DNA from 3 places in the Ochrobactrum vermis genome. Region 2 is predicted to be linked to each of the others. Evidence: predicted binding sites of a transcription regulator. Region 2 holds the regulator's gene; each other region holds the start of a gene.

Region 1 (6,059 bases), 190 kb from region 2:
TCCGTTACAAGTGCGAATTGCGCTTTCGATTGATCGCCGACGATTGGCGCGCCGGTATGGAATTTCAGCCAGGCCGTTGCGTCCTGATTGGCTGCAATTTCAGCATCGACCCAGACGCTTGCGTCGTGATCAAGAAGCGTTGCTGCAATCAGGCCAAGCTCAGGCGTGAGCGGCTTTGATGGCGCAGCCGCACTAGGCAGCGAATGGATACGACCAGGATTGGCCATTGCGTGCATGACTGCATGAAACGCCGACTGCGCTTCATTGACTGGGTCAGCCAGTCCGCCTTCAAATGCAGAAGAAGAATGGAGCATCAGTTGTCTCCTCGAACCATAGTGAAGAAATCGACCTTCGTGGCAGCAGCTTCGCCGCGCCGTTTTGCATCCGCAGTATCGACACGACCACGCAATGCGTTGAGCACGTTGTTTTCGATCGCATCGCGGGTGGCTTCATCGAGCCAGAGAGCATCAAACAATGCAGCCAGCTTCGCCTTTTCCTGATCACGTCCCAGTGTATAGGAATGCCCAACCGAACCGTTCGCCAGACGAACGGTTGCGCGGGTGACTGTTGCCTCGCCAACATTGAACGGGGCACCACCGCCGCCAATACGGCCACGCATCATGACCAGCCCGGTTTCCGGACCACGCAAAACTTCAAATTCAGGCTTGTCCGCCCAGTTCTGCCAGAACGTTTTCAATTCTTCGCCGCTTGCGCGAGCGAGAAGCGCCATACTGGCCTGACGTGCACTCTGCGTCGCATCCGGCGCTGTTCTGTTTCCAGTCGTGGAGCCCACTCCACTTCCACCCGTGCTATGCCGCGTCGTCTGCATGAGCTTATCCGCCCTATCCAATCTTGTTGACTTGATTACTTAGATTGTCTAGTTATATAGACAACTATACAATACCAGAATGGATACACCCTGCCAATGACAGGACGATGACAGTTGATGACGAAGAACAGGCGAATTGAGAGAAACAGCGGTGTAGCCATCTGGCGGCAGATTGCCGACGAGATACGCGGCGACATCATGGCCGGGAAGCTTCAGTCCGGGGCGCGGATGCCAGCCGAGATGGACCTGGCAGAACGATTTGGCGTCAATCGTCACACAGTGCGCAGCGCCATTGCAGCTCTGACACAGGAAGGTGTGCTACGGGCAGAACAAGGGCGCGGCACCTTTGTCGCCAATGCAAAACGCCTCACCTACCGGATCGGGCGCCGCACCCGTATTTCGCAATCGCTGGCTTCGCAGGTAAGCGATATGAAGGGAAGTCTACTCGCGTCCGACATAGCGCCAGCCTCACCGGATATAGCCGAGGCGCTCGAGATCGAGCCCGGTTCACCCGTGACACGGCTGGAAACCTTGCACAGTGCCGATGGGCGCCCGGTATCGCGTGCAACACTCTGGATCAGTGCCGAAAAATTTCCTGAAATAGCGACGGACTATGCGGAAAGCGGTTCAATCACTGCCGCTTTCAAAAAAGCAGGCATTGTGGATTACTTTCGTAAATCCACGGTCATATCCGCCCGCCATGCGGATTCTGACGATCTGAAACATTTGAAACTTTCGCCCGGCGCCATCGTGCTGACGGCCAAGGCGATCAATGTGAATACCGACGGAGCGCCAATCCAGTATTCGCTGACACGGTTTTCAGCCGACAATATGGAATTCTCAATCGAGACCTACCCCGGCGACCCTCAGATGAACGGCGTGATTTGAGCCATCCTACACATTGCGGCTAAGGTTTTTCTGGCGGTCGATATCGGTCATTCCCTATAAACAGGAGTTTTATCAATCGTCAGGCCAAACCTCTTTGCAAGCTTCTCTGCCGATGCCGGACGCAGACAATACATTGCCTTCAGCTGGCAGGCATCGGCATCCCAGTTTTCGTATGAGAACGGCGTCATTACGTATCTATTGGGATTTTTAACGGTCGGGATTGAAAATGCCGTATGACAATAGCGGCCAGCACCCGCTTTTCTGGTGTCTTCCACGATATGGATTCTGCTGCCGTTCACGTTGATAACGCCATCGCCGAAACAGCGTTTAATATCAGATTTCGAATAGCCTATGTCCCAGTTTTCGTGAGCGAAAGCCTTGGACATCTCGGTTGGAGGCGTAATCTTGATTTGGCAGCACGGCTCTTTCTTTGTGCAGCCAGCCACCGCCAGCAATGCGCTGACAACAATTATTCCCCGCATTTTCCCCACCAAAGCTTTTGTAAATACACAAGAATTAGATGCGAACCAAAGACCGAGTCGCAACCGAAAGTCGAGCCGGGGCAAGATCTTTGGGGCTCTGCTTTTTCTCCTTGCGCCGAACCCGTTGGTTATCTTTTCGGTGTCTGGATGGTGAACCGCTCCAGACGCTGGTACGAACAGGGTATCGTTCAGAAGTCGCCAACCCAGACAGGAAAACTCTGATGGCCGTCACTATTTTCCACAACCCGAAATGCGGCACCTCGCGCAATACGCTGGCGATGATCCGCGCCAGTGGCGAAGAACCCGTCATTGTCGAATATGTGCAGAATCCGCCCACGCGGGAGCGTCTGGTCGGACTGCTGACGGCCATGAGCCTTACGCCGCGTGAATTGCTGCGTGAGAAAGGCACACCCTATGTCGAACTCGGCCTGTCCGATCTGAAATGGACCGACGACGAGCTGATCGACTTCATGATGGCTCATCCGATTCTGATCAACCGGCCCATCGTCGAAACGCCGCGTGGCACCAGGCTGTGCCGCCCCTCCGAACTGGTTCTGGCTCTTCTGGAAAACCCTCTTGCTTCGTTCACCAAAGAAGACGGCGAGCAGATTACATTCGAAGAAAAGTCGCGCTGACAGGGATTACGAAATCGCAAGCCGACACCGTGCTTTAGAAGCATGAGAGAAACAGAAAAGGCGCTGTAAAACAGCGCCTTATCGCATTTCACTTATAAACTGGATGATGTTTACTATCAGAACGGAATTTCGTCGTCCAGATCGCGTGAGAAGCCACCACCGCTGCCACCACCCGAAGACGGGCCGGACGAACCAAAATCACCGCCGCCGCCGGAATAATCCGACATTTGGTTGCGATTGCCGCCGCCACCGCCAAACGAGCGGCCTTCGCCGCCACCTTCACCACGGCTGTCTAGCATCTGCAGTTCACCACGGAACTTTTGCAGCACAACTTCCGTCGAATAGCGGTCGTTTCCGTTCTGATCCTGCCATTTGCGGGTCTGGAGCGCGCCTTCGATATAAACCTTGGCGCCCTTCTTCAGATATTGTTCCGCAACCTTGGCAAGGTTCTCATTGAAAATGACGACGCTGTGCCATTCGGTGCGATCCTTGCGTTCGCCGCTCTGACGGTCGCGCCAGCTTTCCGACGTTGCAATGCGCAGATTGGCGACCACATCGCCCGAATTCAGACGACGAATTTCCGGATCGGCACCAAGATTGCCGACCAGAATGACTTTGTTGACGCTACCAGCCATCGAAAAACTACTCCGGGTCTCGCATGCACACTCTCCGCACGTCCCTGCACGGACAAGAGGTACTTTCCAAATGAAAGATCAGGCGCAACGATGCGCCATCACCAGAAACTCATATGTTCACCTTACAGGACTGACTTGATGCGCGCTCAATCCAGCGCGGTGAATTTGTCAATGTCCACAGAGTTTATGTTCTTGTTTTGTTCAAAATGCAACCTTTCGACGTAAAAAAGTCGTGCGTTCGCCACAATTTTTGACGGGTTTTTACATCGTTTATCGCGATGAAGATGCACTTTGCCTTATTTCAGAGCCCAAAACGGCATCTGCCTTAATTTCAAAACAGCCTCACCGGCCATCCTTATGGAGCCAAAACGTCCGCGCCGCGCAACCGGATCAGCTTCCAAGAAAAAGCCCTGCCGCTCACTGTATCTTTGGCGCGCAGGGCTTGGGGTTTGAGCAATGCTCATGTGTCGACATTAATTCGTCGGCAGGTCTTTTCGGATCACAAAGGCGCACGGCCATTTGCATTCCGCGCAAATTCAAATTGTCGGCAATCACACTTTCAATCAACGAGGCATCATTCCTTGCGAAAAGATGCTGCCGCAACCGAAACGGATTGTGCTTTCATCTCTGTGAAAGCTAGGCACTGTAGTCAGGTGGACTCATGCTCCTTTACCTCCCTACTGGGTCTCCCCGCCTCCTGCGGACCTCTTGCCGATGCCGTGTCATCCCACCGCGGCACCTCTCCGCTATCAGCGAGTAAGGGCAGTCTGCTCCTGTCAGGAGTGACAGTCAACGCTCTTGCGTTCACATTTCGTATCGCCTATCAGAAGGCTGGTTGTTCGATATTTGTTCTAATGATAAGAGTGCACCGATGAATGACCGGAGCCCCCTTCTTATTGGAGGGTTTCACCCCATATTAGAGACCGGCCCGACGTGTTTCACCATTCGGCGCCCGTTTATCCATGGCATCATGAGCAGGCAGGACGCGGAATGAGCGATCAGAAATTCATTTCCATACGTGGCGCGCGCGAACACAATCTGAAGAATGTCGACCTCGATCTGCCTCGCGACAAGCTGATCGTGATGACTGGGCTTTCCGGCTCGGGCAAATCCTCGCTTGCCTTCGATACGATCTATGCGGAAGGCCAGCGCCGCTATGTCGAAAGCCTTTCGGCCTATGCGCGCCAGTTCCTCGAAATGATGCAGAAGCCGGATGTCGACCAGATCGACGGCCTGTCGCCTGCCATTTCGATCGAACAGAAGACGACGAGCCGCAATCCGCGTTCGACGGTTGGCACCGTCACTGAAATCTACGACTACATGCGCCTGCTCTTTGCGCGCGTAGGTGTGCCCTATTCGCCGGCGACCGGCCTTCCCATCGAAAGCCAGACGGTCAGCCAGATGGTCGACCGCGTCTTGACACTGGAAGAAGGCACCCGCCTTTATATCCTCGCGCCCATCGTTCGTGGTCGCAAGGGCGAGTACAAGAAGGAACTGGCTGAGCTTCAGAAAAAGGGTTTTCAGCGCGTCAAGGTAGACGGTACCTTCTATGAAATCGCCGATGTTCCGGCACTGGACAAGAAGTACAAACACGACATCGATGTGGTGGTCGACCGCGTTGTGGTGCGCGCTGACCTGTCGACCCGCCTCGCCGACAGCCTCGAAACCAGTCTCAAGCTTGCCGAGGGTCTGGCCGTTGCCGAATTCGCGGACAAGCCGCTGCCGCCTGAAGAAACAGCAGAAGGCGGCGCGGCCAACAAATCGGCCAACGAAACGCATGAGCGCATTCTGTTTTCGGAAAAGTTCGCATGCCCGGTTTCCGGTTTCACCATTCCTGAAATCGAGCCGCGCCTGTTCTCGTTCAACAATCCGTTCGGCGCCTGCCCGACCTGCGACGGCCTCGGCACGCAGCAGGCCATCGATCCGAACCTGATCGTTCCCGATGAAACGGCAGTGTTGAAGGACGGCGCGATTGCCCCATGGGCGCGATCTTCGTCACCCTACTACAATCAGACACTGGAAGCGCTTGGCAAAGCCTTTGGATTCAAGATAGGCGCACGCTGGGCAGATCTTCCGGAAGAATCCCAGCAGGCCATTCTCTATGGCACCAAGGGCAAGGAAATCACTTTCCAATATGATGACGGCCTGCGCTCCTACCAGACGACAAAGCCTTTTGAAGGTGTGATCCCGAATCTGGAGCGCCGCTGGAAGGAGACCGATTCCGCCTGGTCGCGTGAAGATATCGAGCGTTTCATGGCCTCGACGCCCTGCCCTGCCTGCAGCGGTTATCGCCTGAAACCGGAAGCACTGGCGGTAAAGATCGGCATGAAGCACATCGGCGAGATCACGGGAATGTCGATCCGCAAGGCCGATGCCTGGTTCCGTGACGTCGATGGCAGCTTCAATGACAAGCAGCGCGAAATTGCCGCCCGCATCCTCAAGGAAATTCGCGAGCGCCTGCAGTTCCTCAACGATGTCGGCCTCGATTATCTGACGCTGGCACGTAATTCCGGCACGTTGTCAGGTGGCGAAAGCCAGCGTATCCGTCTTGCCTCGCAGATCGGCTCCGGCCTGACCGGCGTGCTTTACG
Region 2 (6,059 bases):
TATTTCACGCTCTCATTCGAACCCTCATGGACACCGCTTCTGTCCATGCTTGCGATTGCCATTATCTTGCGAATTGCAATGCGCAGGCACCACGTCGCTGGGCAAGGCATAACATTGGCCATCGCTTTGGTGACTGGTCTTGTAGTCGGCAAATGGGAGACGGAACGCCGTGCGACACCGATGCTGGGTTCTGATGTGGCGACACGCGTAACGGGTCGGGTTGTTGCTCTTGAATACCAGGATAATGGCAGCTGGCGGATAACGCTTGATGTGCTCCAGACCGAACGCCCGAAACTCCGTTTTCCACCCAAGCGCATCCGCATCAATGCAAGGGACATTCCGGCGTCGACCGTGATCGGTGGCGGACTGACAGGCTTTGTACGACTGCGTATCCCGTCAGGCCCAGTTCGCCCCGGCAATTATGATTTCTCGTTCCACACTTACTTCAATGGGATCGGTGCCAATGGTTTTTTTCTCGGAATCCCCAAAGCGACGCCGGTTTCTCCGCCAGATGAACTGACTGCGGAAATTTCTCAGTGGATTGCCATGCTGCGCGTTCGGGTTTCGGAACGGATTGAAGAGGTGATTGGTGGGGAGGATGGCAGTGTCGCTTCTGCGCTCGTAGCAGGTACGCGTGCAGGGATCAGCGAGCAGACCAATGAAGATCTGCGCAAAGCGGGACTAGCGCATATTCTGTCGATCTCCGGCTTGCATATGGCACTAGCCGCCGGGGTCGTCATGCTGACGTTGCGGTCACTTTTCGCGCTGTTTCCCGCCTTCAGTGTACGGCATCCTGTGAAGAAGTATGCGGCATTTCTCTCTCTGCTAAGCTGTACCTTCTATCTTGCTATGTCAGGTGCGGATGTCGCCGCACAACGTAGTTATATAATGATCTCGATCATGCTCGGAGCATTGCTGGTGGATCGAGCTGCCATCAGCATGCGTAATCTGGCGATTGCAGCTATCGCCATGATCGCAATCTCGCCGCACGAGATATTGGGGCCGAGTTTTCAAATGTCTTTCTCAGCCACAGCCGCGTTGATTGCCGGTTATGCCTGGTGGAGTGAGCGCAGCGCGAGCAGACAGATTGGTAAGGAAAAGCGTGGCAGGACCACCCATGGCTTTGCTGGAAGAATCCTGAAACCGATCACGGCTGCAGCCGCCACTTCAGTCATTGCCGGACTGGCCAGCGGAGTTTTTGCTGCTTATCATTTCAACAATACCGCACCGTTAGGCCTGCTTGGCAACGTTCTAGCCGAGCCCGTAATAGCGCTCCTCGTGATGCCGTTCGCTGTCTTCGGTCTCGTGCTAATGCCGCTGCAACTGGACTGGGTGCCTTTGCAGATCATGGGGTGGGGAATTTTCACCGTCAGGCATATTGCCGCCCTTGTTGCGGCATGGTCCCCCGACGGCAATCCGGGGACGATGCCGGCACTCACTCTCGTTCTGTGGACCATTGCGCTCGTTCTGGCTGTTGTTCTGTCTACCAGACTGAAGGTACTGGCGCTTCCGTTCATTGCTGTTGGGCTCGTTGTTTTCATCAGGGAGCCTTTGCCCGATATCGTAATATCGGAGGATGCCAAACTGGTAGGCGTCCGATTGGCGGATGGCAGGTTCGCGATCAATCGAAACCGCCCCTCGCAATTTACGATCGATAATTGGAAAACCGCTTATCTGATAGAAGAGTTTATCGTGCCGCCATCAGGCAAAAACAAGAAACGAACGGGTGGGAATGGGTTTGAATGCGAAGATGGATTGTGCACGATCAATCTGCGCGATGGTCGCACACTTGCCTATACGGCAAACATCGCAATGCAAGAGATAGCCTGCAATATCGGCGATGTGGTTATTCTCGCGGTTCCCGGCAAAAACGCGTCGTGCGGTCGTTCCAAAACTCTGAGCATCAGTAAACGCGATCTGGCGCTGAAGGGAGCTGTGGAAATCAGACTCGGGAAAGCACCAGAACCAAACCAAGCTTTCCAGGCTTTATCGATAGTTTCGTCCGAAACAATAAAACCAGACGTCGGGCAGGCGATATCTGATCTGCAACACGATAACCGAATAACATTTGCAGTCGATACGCCAAGCCGTCCTTGGCATTTGCATCGCATCCATTCGCGTCCGGCGCGCGGCTTGCCCGAACGTGAGTACAAGTCCAAATCTCGAGCTGTCAAAAACGCAGCGAGCTGCACATCAGACGCCGACGACGAAGCAAATCGCTGCAAATGATTCTCGAACGCTTCCAATTAAAAATGAACTATGGATCCGCTCGATCTCTTTGCCTTACGTATTTCCTACGTAAAGCCGCTTCGTTCTTTTGTTGGAAATGCTCTAGTAGCGGCGGATCAGGCCGACAAGCTTACCCTGCACACGAACACGGTCAGGTCCGAATATTCGTGTTTCGTAAGCCGGATTAGCGGCTTCAAGAGCTATGGATGCTCCCTTGCGACGAAAGCGTTTCAAAGTTGCTTCTTCGTCATCGACAAGCGCCACCACGATTTCACCTGGATTTGCGGATTCGCCACGCTTGATAATGACGGTGTCTCCGTCGAAAATTCCGGCATCGATCATTGAATCGCCTTTGACCTCAAGAGCGTAATGCTCGCCCGCGCCGATCATTTCGGGCGGAAGGCTGAGGGAATGGGTTTGATTCTGAATCGCGGAGATGGGCACGCCGGCAGCAATCCGCCCCATAACCGGTATGGATACAGTTCCGGACGTGTCGTCATTCGTAGCTACAGGGGCAGGGCGTCCCGGTGAGGGCGGCGGCGGCGCTTTGCCCAGACTACCTTCGATAACGCTAGGGGCGAACTTCTTTTGCGCATTGAGCCCCGGTGCGATGGAATCAGGCAGGCGCAAAACCTCAAGCGCACGTGCTCTGTTCGGCAGGCGGCGGATGAAACCACGCTCTTCCAGAGCCGTAATCAGACGATGGATACCCGATTTTGAAGCCAGATCGAGTGCTTCTTTCATTTCATCGAAAGACGGCGGAATGCCTGTTTCTTTCAGACGTTCGTGAATGAACAGCAGAAGCTCGTGCTGTTTACGGGTTAACATGCGCGACACCCTCCCGACCAAGAATTGAGAAAAACAAAACCAGAACGAACACTATATGTTCCAGTCTTGTTCTGCAATGGTTTTAAATCCATTAACGCTCCGAGTGAGAATGGGCGGAACGTTTTGACACGAGAGCGTCATTGGTGGGAAATTTTAGATTAGAAGCGATATAATATATATATTATAATTAGTTATATGATTTCTCTCATAATTAGAAAAGCCGGAATCTGTCTTTGATCTACAGCATAAGGACGCGACAATCGTCGCCGATTGAGGCAGCGGACGCGTTCTCATCTCTGATGAGAAGTGCTTTTGAGCCGACGAGAGCCGAGAGCATGGACGAATCCTGGACCGGAAATGGCTTCGCGATCAGCGTTCCATCCGGAGTTGATTCGATTGTAACCCGGATATAATCGCGGCGATGGTCATTTGCAGGTAGGGAAGCACCAAGCTTCGCAGGCCGGATGTCGGCATCAAGGTTGGTTCCGGCCAGCTTGGCGACAAGCGGACGGAGGAAAACTAGACTGCAGACGAGGCTCGAAACAGGATTACCGGGCAAGCCTATCACATGCACAATTTTGCCATTCACACCGATGCGTCCGTACATCAGTGGTTTGCCCGGCCTCATGGCGATCTTCCAAAAATCGAGATCGACTCCCAATTTTTGAAGCGCGCCGTGCACAAAATCTCGATCCCCGACGGACGCGCCGCCGATCGTAACCAGAATGTCGATGCCGCTTTGCAGGCTGTCTGCTATTGCTTGTTCGATTTTGGCAGGATCGTCCGGAATGATCCCCTTGTCTGCAGGGCTGCCGCCCGACCGCCTTATGATTTCGGCGATTCCCACACTGTTCGACGCAACAATTTGGTCCTTTCCGGGTGTTTCACCCGGTGCGACAAGTTCATCACCGGTCGCAACGATTGCCACCTTGGGTTTTTGGAATACGTCGATTTTCGCGTTCCCGCTTGCAGCGGCTAGCGATAAGGCGGCGGCATCCAGCTCACGTCCGCTCGAAATGACGATGTTACCGGGCGAAAAATCGAGGCCCGCGCGGCGTATATGCCGTCCTGGCTCCATTCCTTCGAGAACAGTGAGCCGGTTACCCGAACGCTCGGTGTGTTCCTGAATGACAATTGTGTCTGTGCCTTTGGGTAGTGGCGCTCCGGTGAAAATGCGAACCGCCTGTCCGATCCCCAATTCGCCTTCGAAGCGATTGCCCGCCGCCGATTCGCCTATTACGTCGAACTCAACAGGATAAGAGATGTTGTCGGGCGCGATCAGGGCATAACCGTCCATCGCCGACCCGTCGAAGGGCGGCTGGAGAAAATGTGCGAGCACAGGTGTTGCAACCACGCGTCCACCCGCATCGGACAAAGCGACTTGTTCTGTGCCGTGCGGTTCCGCGGATTTCAGGATGCGGGCCAGTGCTTCATCGACCGGGAGAAGGGACATTGCGTTTCCTCTCGAACTGAATTGTTGGCCCGTTTAGAGCATAAAGCCTGTCTGGAAGAATTGATCCAGAGCAAAGTTCAGCGGCTCAGGCTTTCCAGTCACCTGATTTACCGCCGCTTTTTTTGGTAACGCGGATGCCGCCGATCTCCATATGTTTGTCAACGGCTTTGGCCATGTCATAGATCGTAAGACACGTGACGGAAACGGCGGTGAGGGCTTCCATTTCCACGCCCGTGCGTCCTTTGAGCTTGGCGACTGCGCGAACGCGCAAACCGGGTAGTGCCTGATCCGGTTCGATGTCGACAGCGACTTTGGTCAGCATAAGCGGATGGCAGAGGGGAATCAGGTCGGCGGTCTTTTTTGCCGCCATGATGCCTGCCAGACGCGCAGCGCCAATGACGTCGCCCTTAGTGGCATTGCCTTCCAGGATGATCGCCAGCGTTTCCGGCTTCATTCTGACCGATCCTTCGGCCGTGGCTTGACGTTCAGTTTCATCCTTCGCCCCAACATCCACCATATTGGCAGCGCCGGTCTGGTCGATATGGGTGAGCTTGGATACCATTGGTCAGGCCTTGCCGGTCAGGAGTTCACGGGTAGCCGCCGCGACATCTGCCTGGCGCATCAGGCTCTCTCCGATGAGGAACGTCCCGATTTCAGATTTTTCCAGACGCAGGCAATCTTCGTGTGTGAATATGCCGCTTTCACCAACCAGAACGCGATCGGAAGGTGCCATTTTCGACAGGCGTTCCGAAACAGCGAGATCAACTTCAAATGTACGCAAATTGCGATTGTTGACGCCGAGCAGACGGGACGAAAGCTTCAGTGCACGTTCCATCTCGGTCTCGTCGTGCACTTCGATGAGTGCATCCATACTGAGCTCGAACGCGGTTTCTTCCAGCGCTTTCGCCAGATCATCGTCGACGCTGGCAAGAATGATCAAAATACAGTCCGCTCCCCAACTGCGGGCTTCATGCACCTGATAGGTATCGAACAGAAAATCTTTGCGCAGGGCCGGGAGACTGCAAGCATTGCGAGCTGCCGTCAGAAATTCTGGCGCTCCCTGGAAGGACGGCGTGTCAGTCAGCACGGAGAGACATGCAGCACCACCAGCCTCATAGGCTTGCGCTAGTTCAGGCGGGTCGAAATCAGGGCGGATAAGGCCCTTCGACGGGCTTGCCTTCTTGATTTCGGCGATCAGCGCGAATTCACCGGCGGCGCGTTTTGCCTCGAGCGCCGCGAGGAAACCACGCGGTGCTTCCTGATCCTGTGCTCGTGCCTTCAAATCGGCGACGGTGCGTTCGGCCTTGGCTGCGGCGATTTCTTCGCGCTTGTAAGCCTCGATCTTACGCAGAATGTCGGTGGACATGACTTAATCCTTTCCGTCAGGCAACTTTGTCGTTCGAAACGGCAATCACCTTCTGCAAAACAGCAAGTGCTGCACCGCTGTCGATGGATTGCGCCGCGATGGCGATGCCTTCTTTCAGATCTTTCGCCTTGTCCGCAATGACGAGTGCCGCGCCCGAATTGAGCAGGACGATGTCTCGATAGG
Region 3 (6,059 bases), on a different contig from region 2:
CGTTTGAAGTGATCGAAGTCGAGCATAATGACTGACAATGGACGCTCACGCCCCACGGCGCGCGTCAGCAGGACAGGCATGTGCGTATCGAGATAACGGCGGTTGTGCAGCCCTGTGAGACTATCCGTCACCGCCATGGCGATTGTGCGATTGAGGCTCTGCCGCAATAGATCGTTATAGCACTTCCGTTTGATCTGGGTCCGCAGACGGGCGAAGAGCTCCAGCTTCTCAAGCGGACGCATCAGATAGTCGTTCACGCCCAGCTCCAGCGCACGCACCACAAGTGCTCCCTCATCCTCCCGAACGACGAGAATGATCGGCACCAGCCTCGTGCGTTCTATGGTTCGTAGCTGCGAACAAAGACGAAGCGGATCGTAGTAAGTGAAATTGGCCGAAACGACGATGCTGTCGTAATCAGTATCTATCGCCCGGATTAATGCCGTGTTGGCATCGCTGGCCACGTCGACACGATAGTTCTCGCCAAGAATGAGCCTTAGGCGTGCAGCCGCCAGTTCGTCCTCATCAACGATGAGAATACGCGCCACCTCGTCCTCATCGGCATAGTTGCCGCCCATCTTGCTTGCCAGCAGTGTTTCCACCTCGGCATCAGCAATTGTACCAGTCCGTTGAAACAGCTCGTCAGAAACCAATTTCAGCCGCGCCAGGCTCTTCACGCGCGACAGAAGCTGGAGATCGCTGACGGGCTTTGACAGAAAGTCGTCAGCTCCGGCTTCAAGACCGCGAATCTTATCCTCGGAACCATCGAGTGAAGTGACCATAACGACCGGAATATTGGACGTGCGTGGATCATCCTTCAAACGACGACACACTTCAAAACCGTCCATATCCGGCATTAATATGTCGAGGAGCACAACGTCAATCTGCCCGCCAAGGCAAATTTCTATGGCCTCAGGTCCATTATAAGCCGTAACAACCTCATAATATTCAGATAGCAGCCGAGCCTCGAGGAGTTTTACATTGGAATCCACATCGTCAACGACGAGAATTCGTGCAGTCATGATGCCCCTCGCCCTATTTCCGCTAAGCGTCGCCCAGATAGGATTTAATTGTTTCTATGAAGCGGGGAACAGATATCGGCTTTGATATATAGGCTTCACAGCCTCCCTGCCGAATGCGTTCCTCGTCGCCCTTCATTGCAAACGCCGTCACGGCAATGACTGGAATATGCCGTAATTCGTCGTCGTCCTTCAGCCATTTGGTAACTTCCAGCCCCGACACCTCGGGTAGCTGTATGTCCATAAGAATCAGGTCAGGCCGATGTTCCCGCGCAAGATCCAGCGCCTCAAGCCCGTTTCTCGTCCTGATCGTCTCATATCCGCTGGCTTCGATAAGATCGCGAAACAACTTCATATTGAGTTCGTTGTCTTCGACGATCATTACGCTTTTCGGCATCGAAAATTCCTTGGTCTTATTCCCTGTAGCAACCCGGCATTTTCTCGATTTTCTTGTCTGCCAGAAAGTCCCCACTTTTTAGACTGCGAATAGTTTAACCTCATTTCATTGATGAAAGGCAAATAATTCCGTTGTTCCTCGACAAGTCGACCGTTACACATTCGGCGAAGCTATGAAGGAAGCGGAGAAACCACATGAAGGCGCCGATGAGCCAAGCGGATGCTGAAGCGATCGCTATTGAAGCGTTAGGTTGGCTGGCGCAGGACAAGGACCTGCTGCCTCGCTTTCTAGCACTGACAGGCATAGAGGCCACGTCAATCCGACAGGCAGCGCTAGAGCCAGGCTTTCTTGCCGGTGTATTGCAGTTTTTTCTGGCGCATGAGCCGACATTGCTGCGCTACTGCGAAGACGCGGGGCGTGACCCGGTAACAATCGAGAAAGCACTGACATACCTGCCCGGCGGGGTAAACCGGCACCTTTAGCTCAATGCCCCAATCGTTATGTTGAAAAGCCCGGCTTGCCGGGCTTTTTATTGACTATTCAGCGGCAGGATTTGCCGCAGCAGCCTCAGCTTCATCTGAAACCGATAACACGTTCAGCTCATGCTGCTTGCCATCGCGTGCGGTCCAGGAAATTGACTGGCCAGGCGCAAGGCCGATCAACGCAGTTCCGATGGGCGTGAGAATCGAAATCTTGCCTTGCGCAATATCCGCCTCGCCCGGATATACCAGCGTCACCCGGCGCTCATGTCCATCATTGGAGCGAAACTCCACGGTAGAGCCCATATGAATCACGTTCTGCGGCAAACGCTTCGCGGGCACCACTTTCGCGCGGTCGAGTTCGACCATCAGTTCCTCGGCAATCTCCTCGAGACGTTCGGAAACATTGGTGGCCAGCCCCATCAGGCGTTCATAGTCGATTTCGCTGACGACGATATTGGGCTTCTTGCGATTCTTTCCGCTCATGGCGAGTGCTCACTGCTGTTGAAAGGTAATAAGTCTGCGTGCTGTTTTTCGGCACGAAGCTGTTCAGATTGATTTTGGTGAAAGCGCTTATTTGAAATCCGCTGTCGAACAAGCGGCGTACCGTCCCCCGGAGTTCCCCTGCGCTAGGCAGAACTCGAGGGTAGCTATCCCGTGATCGGATAAACCCGATGGAGTATGGATGCAAAACGGTTGTTCATGACGCTAAACTTGGTGATATTCCCGGCAATGTCAAGTGTAAGACCAACCAGCATCATATATCCCGGTGGCGCTCCGGCCTTTCGATGCTATAAAACGATGTTCCTTTTATGTTCATCAGACGGTTTGTCCACATGGCTGACACCACTGCCCCAAACAATCCGGAAAAAGGTGTATGCCGCGATTGTCTTTCGCCGCAAAAATCGGACACGATCAGGCGATGCCATGCATGTGGCAGTCCCCGCCTTCTACGCCATAAAGAGCTCTATAAGCTCACCTTGGCGCATGTTGATTGCGACGCGTTTTACGCCTCTGTTGAAAAGCGGGACAATCCGCAACTGCGGGACAAGCCGCTCATCATTGGCGGCGGAAAACGCGGCGTCGTGTCAACCGCCTGCTATCTCGCCCGCATTCATGGCGTACGATCAGCAATGCCAATGTTCAAGGCACTGGAAGCTTGTCCAGACGCTGTCGTCGTCAAGCCGAACATGGAAAAATATGTCCGCGTCGGTCGCGAAATCCGACAGATGATGCGTGACCTCACGCCCCTTGTGGAGCCTCTATCCATTGATGAAGCGTTTCTGGACTTGAGTGGTACTGAGCGCCTGCATAAGGCGCCGCCTGCTATTGTTCTCGCCCGCTTTGCCAAACGCGTAGAGGATGAAATCGGGATTTCTGCTTCGATTGGGCTATCCTACTGCAAATTTCTGGCCAAGGTTGCATCAGACATCGAAAAGCCGCGGGGGTTTTCCGTTATCGGTGAGGCGGAAGCACTGGCTTTTCTGCGGGACAGACCTGTCAGCACAATCTGGGGCGTCGGCAAAGCCTTTGCAGCCAAATTGGAAAGCGACGGCATTCGTTCAATTGGCCAGCTGCAGACGATGGAGGAAGGAGCGCTCATGAAAGCCTATGGCACTATGGGCCAGCGTCTTTATCGTTTGTCCCGAGGACAGGACAGCCGCAAGGTCGAGCCGGACCATGACATGAAAAGTGTTTCAGCCGAAACGACCTTCAACAACGATCTGTCGGACGCCAGCGATCTCGTCCCGGTTTTACGCGCGCTTGCCGAAAAGGTTTCCCGGCGACTGAAAGCGGGGGAAATAGCCGGACGAACGGTCGTTTTGAAACTGAAGACCCACGATTTCAAGTTACGCACGCGCAATCGCCAGCTTTCAGATCCAACCCAGCTTGCCGACAGAATCTTCCGTCATGGGTTACAGCTTCTTGAGAAAGAACTGGATGGAACGCGATTTCGTTTGCTTGGGATTGGGGTTAGTGAACTTTCCTCAAGTGATCGCGCAGATCCGCCCGACCTAGTAGACACTCAAGCTACCAAACGCGCCGTCGCCGAAAACGCCGTTGACCGCTTGCGAAACAAATTTGGATCTAGCGTTGTCGAAACCGGCTATACTTTCTCCAAGGGCAATCTTGCACGCCCGCAAATGCCGCCGGATCAAGACGAACAGTCTTGAGGTTTCACGGCGAGTAGAAACCTCTGTAGAAATTTTCTACTTTTGCCTCTAACAGCTTGACGAGACCGGTCTGTATCAATATTGGAACGGACCAAGGCGCTGCCAACTGATTTGGCAACAGCTTTACGGAAGGCCTCGTGGCGGAGTGGTTACGCAGAGGACTGCAAATCCTTGCACCCCGGTTCGATTCCGGGCGAGGCCTCCAAAAATCCCAAATAAAATCAATATCATACCTGCCATTACTGTGAAAGACGCATCGTAACTCTAGTTGCAATGCCTACACTGCGCGGAATGAGCACTTACGGTTATGAAACTGTCCGGAAACAATTCTGCATTTGTCGCTAGCACAGACAACCGGCGAAGACTTGTTGTCTGGATGGCGTCGAAACGTCGGATAGATTGCATCGCGTGAACCAGGCATCTTATTCGACCTCCCCAAAAGGCCCGCCTGCCTGAATACACAGAGCCCCAGCCAAAGAGAAGATGTGTCTCGGTAAGCCCCCACCTGCTACCATGGTAGCGTCATTTTATCGGATTTCACCGCTTTAGTGTGGGATTTAACATCCGCCGACACGAAGAAACACGCTGTCCGCTATACAACACATGCAGCACATGCAGCGCTTCAGTAGGGTCGGAATGCAAAAAGAAAACGTCATTTGCGATCGCGTTGCTGTTCAACACATTCCTTTGCATCCTGCCCCGGCGCACATTTATCCTTTTCAGGCATTTGAAGCCGGTCCTGTTTCTGGGACCCGGATTTTTGAGGAACGTAAACACTATCTGGGTCGGAAGGCGGCTGCCCGGGCGCAGGTGGCGGGTCGCCCGGTACTTCTGGTTCTTGCGTACCTGATTGCGTTGGCATTCCCGATTCCTGTGCGAAAATCATGCTCGAAGAGATTAATAGTAGCATCATGACAACTATGGCCCGTTTCATTTCCCTACTCCAACAGTTGGACTGATAAAAGATTCAACTGAATTCGGAGCAAAAATGTTCCTTGCGCTGCATTTCCAAGCCCCCATCTGGCCTCTGGTGGTTTCTTAGAAGATCTGAGGAATACCGAATGGCTTTTCACATTCTGTCAGATCGAAGCGCGCCATCACCGCCCGTAATCATTGGAGGCAATGAATCATAAGCTTCTCAAACCGCAATATATTTACGGTTATGTGACCTAATCCCGCAGTTATGAGGTGCTGCGAGAATAACTGCCAGAAACATGCCGCCAACTAAAATTAAGAAAAACAATCAGAATGTTAACACGAGTCCGACACGGTTCTCCTCCGCCATCCTCGCGATAAACATTTGCAGCATTAAGCGATCTCACTACCGCAGTATCGGCTGCTCGATTCCCACAGAAGTTACCGGCAATTTGCACGATCAGCTATCTTCGATCGCCCACGCCGTAACCTTATCGGAAAATGCTCCGCTCAACTATCGGATCAGCTGAACAAGCACGTGAGCGCAAACCGCGATCACAAAAATAGCGGCGAAGCCGGATTCGAGACGAAAATACCAAGGCATTGCCATTCTCCAATCATGGTTAACAGTTAGCTAACCAACGCGCGAAGAATGATTTAGTTCAATATGGATGGCAGGAATCGATATGCACCCGACATAAAGAACCATTACAAAAGAAACACGTCTGGGACTGGTGCCTAGCTTCAACGATAAAATGTTTAGTGTGATTTCAATGGCTCCGGGCGCGTAGCGGTTTGCGTCTATGTCAGCAGCCCAACAAAACCGTTCATTTCGTTCGGTCGTCACAGGCCGCAGAAAATCGGACGTATTATTCCCCGCTAAAAAGCGACAACAGACGGACTGCTCTCGTACTGCAAGGCGAAGACACTGAATTTTTCCACGTACCGTGTTGCGTATCGTGGAAAACTTCAGACGTTCAAAACATTGTGAAATAAGCAACTTCAAGATTGAAGTGGCTCCCCGGGCCGGATTCGAACCAGCGACCAACCGGTTAACAGCCGGTTCACATAGATTTCA

What was found. Region 2 encodes LexA, which represses DNA repair genes until DNA is damaged. Its sites were predicted from a motif close to TGTTCNNNNTGTGTTCNG; they were not measured.
Region 1: a site for LexA is predicted at 3,657-3,674, ahead of ssb (single-stranded DNA-binding protein). Genes of this name have one in related genera too.
Region 3: a site for LexA is predicted at 2,695-2,712, ahead of CQZ93_RS19725 (DNA polymerase IV). Genes of this name have one in related genera too.

Annotation. Positions count from the first base shown of each region.
Region 1 is NZ_PCOC01000001.1:1,317,563-1,323,621, reverse strand. Features, by position in the region: gene phnH (phosphonate C-P lyase system protein PhnH) at 1-314, opposite strand, end outside; gene phnG (phosphonate C-P lyase system protein PhnG) at 314-829, opposite strand; gene phnF (phosphonate metabolism transcriptional regulator PhnF) at 944-1,717, shown strand; gene CQZ93_RS06610 (hypothetical protein) at 1,765-2,199, opposite strand; gene arsC (arsenate reductase (glutaredoxin)) at 2,421-2,834, shown strand; gene ssb (single-stranded DNA-binding protein) at 2,951-3,469, opposite strand; gene uvrA (excinuclease ABC subunit UvrA) at 4,460-6,059, shown strand, end outside.
Region 2 is NZ_PCOC01000001.1:1,503,986-1,510,044, reverse strand. Features, by position in the region: partial or broken gene CQZ93_RS07455 (ComEC/Rec2 family competence protein) at 1-2,229, shown strand, start outside; gene lexA (transcriptional repressor LexA) at 2,332-3,057, opposite strand; gene CQZ93_RS07445 (molybdopterin molybdotransferase MoeA) at 3,296-4,510, opposite strand; gene moaC (cyclic pyranopterin monophosphate synthase MoaC) at 4,596-5,072, opposite strand; gene trpC (indole-3-glycerol phosphate synthase TrpC) at 5,076-5,876, opposite strand; gene trpD (anthranilate phosphoribosyltransferase) at 5,893-6,059, opposite strand, start outside.
Region 3 is NZ_PCOC01000002.1:1,153,003-1,159,061, reverse strand. Features, by position in the region: gene CQZ93_RS19745 (PleD family two-component system response regulator) at 1-1,019, opposite strand, end outside; gene CQZ93_RS19740 (response regulator) at 1,042-1,413, opposite strand; gene CQZ93_RS19735 (DUF3572 domain-containing protein) at 1,608-1,895, shown strand; gene rnk (nucleoside diphosphate kinase regulator) at 1,950-2,378, opposite strand; gene CQZ93_RS19725 (DNA polymerase IV) at 2,729-4,066, shown strand; tRNA gene CQZ93_RS19720 (tRNA-Cys) at 4,198-4,271, shown strand; gene CQZ93_RS19715 (hypothetical protein) at 4,719-5,000, opposite strand.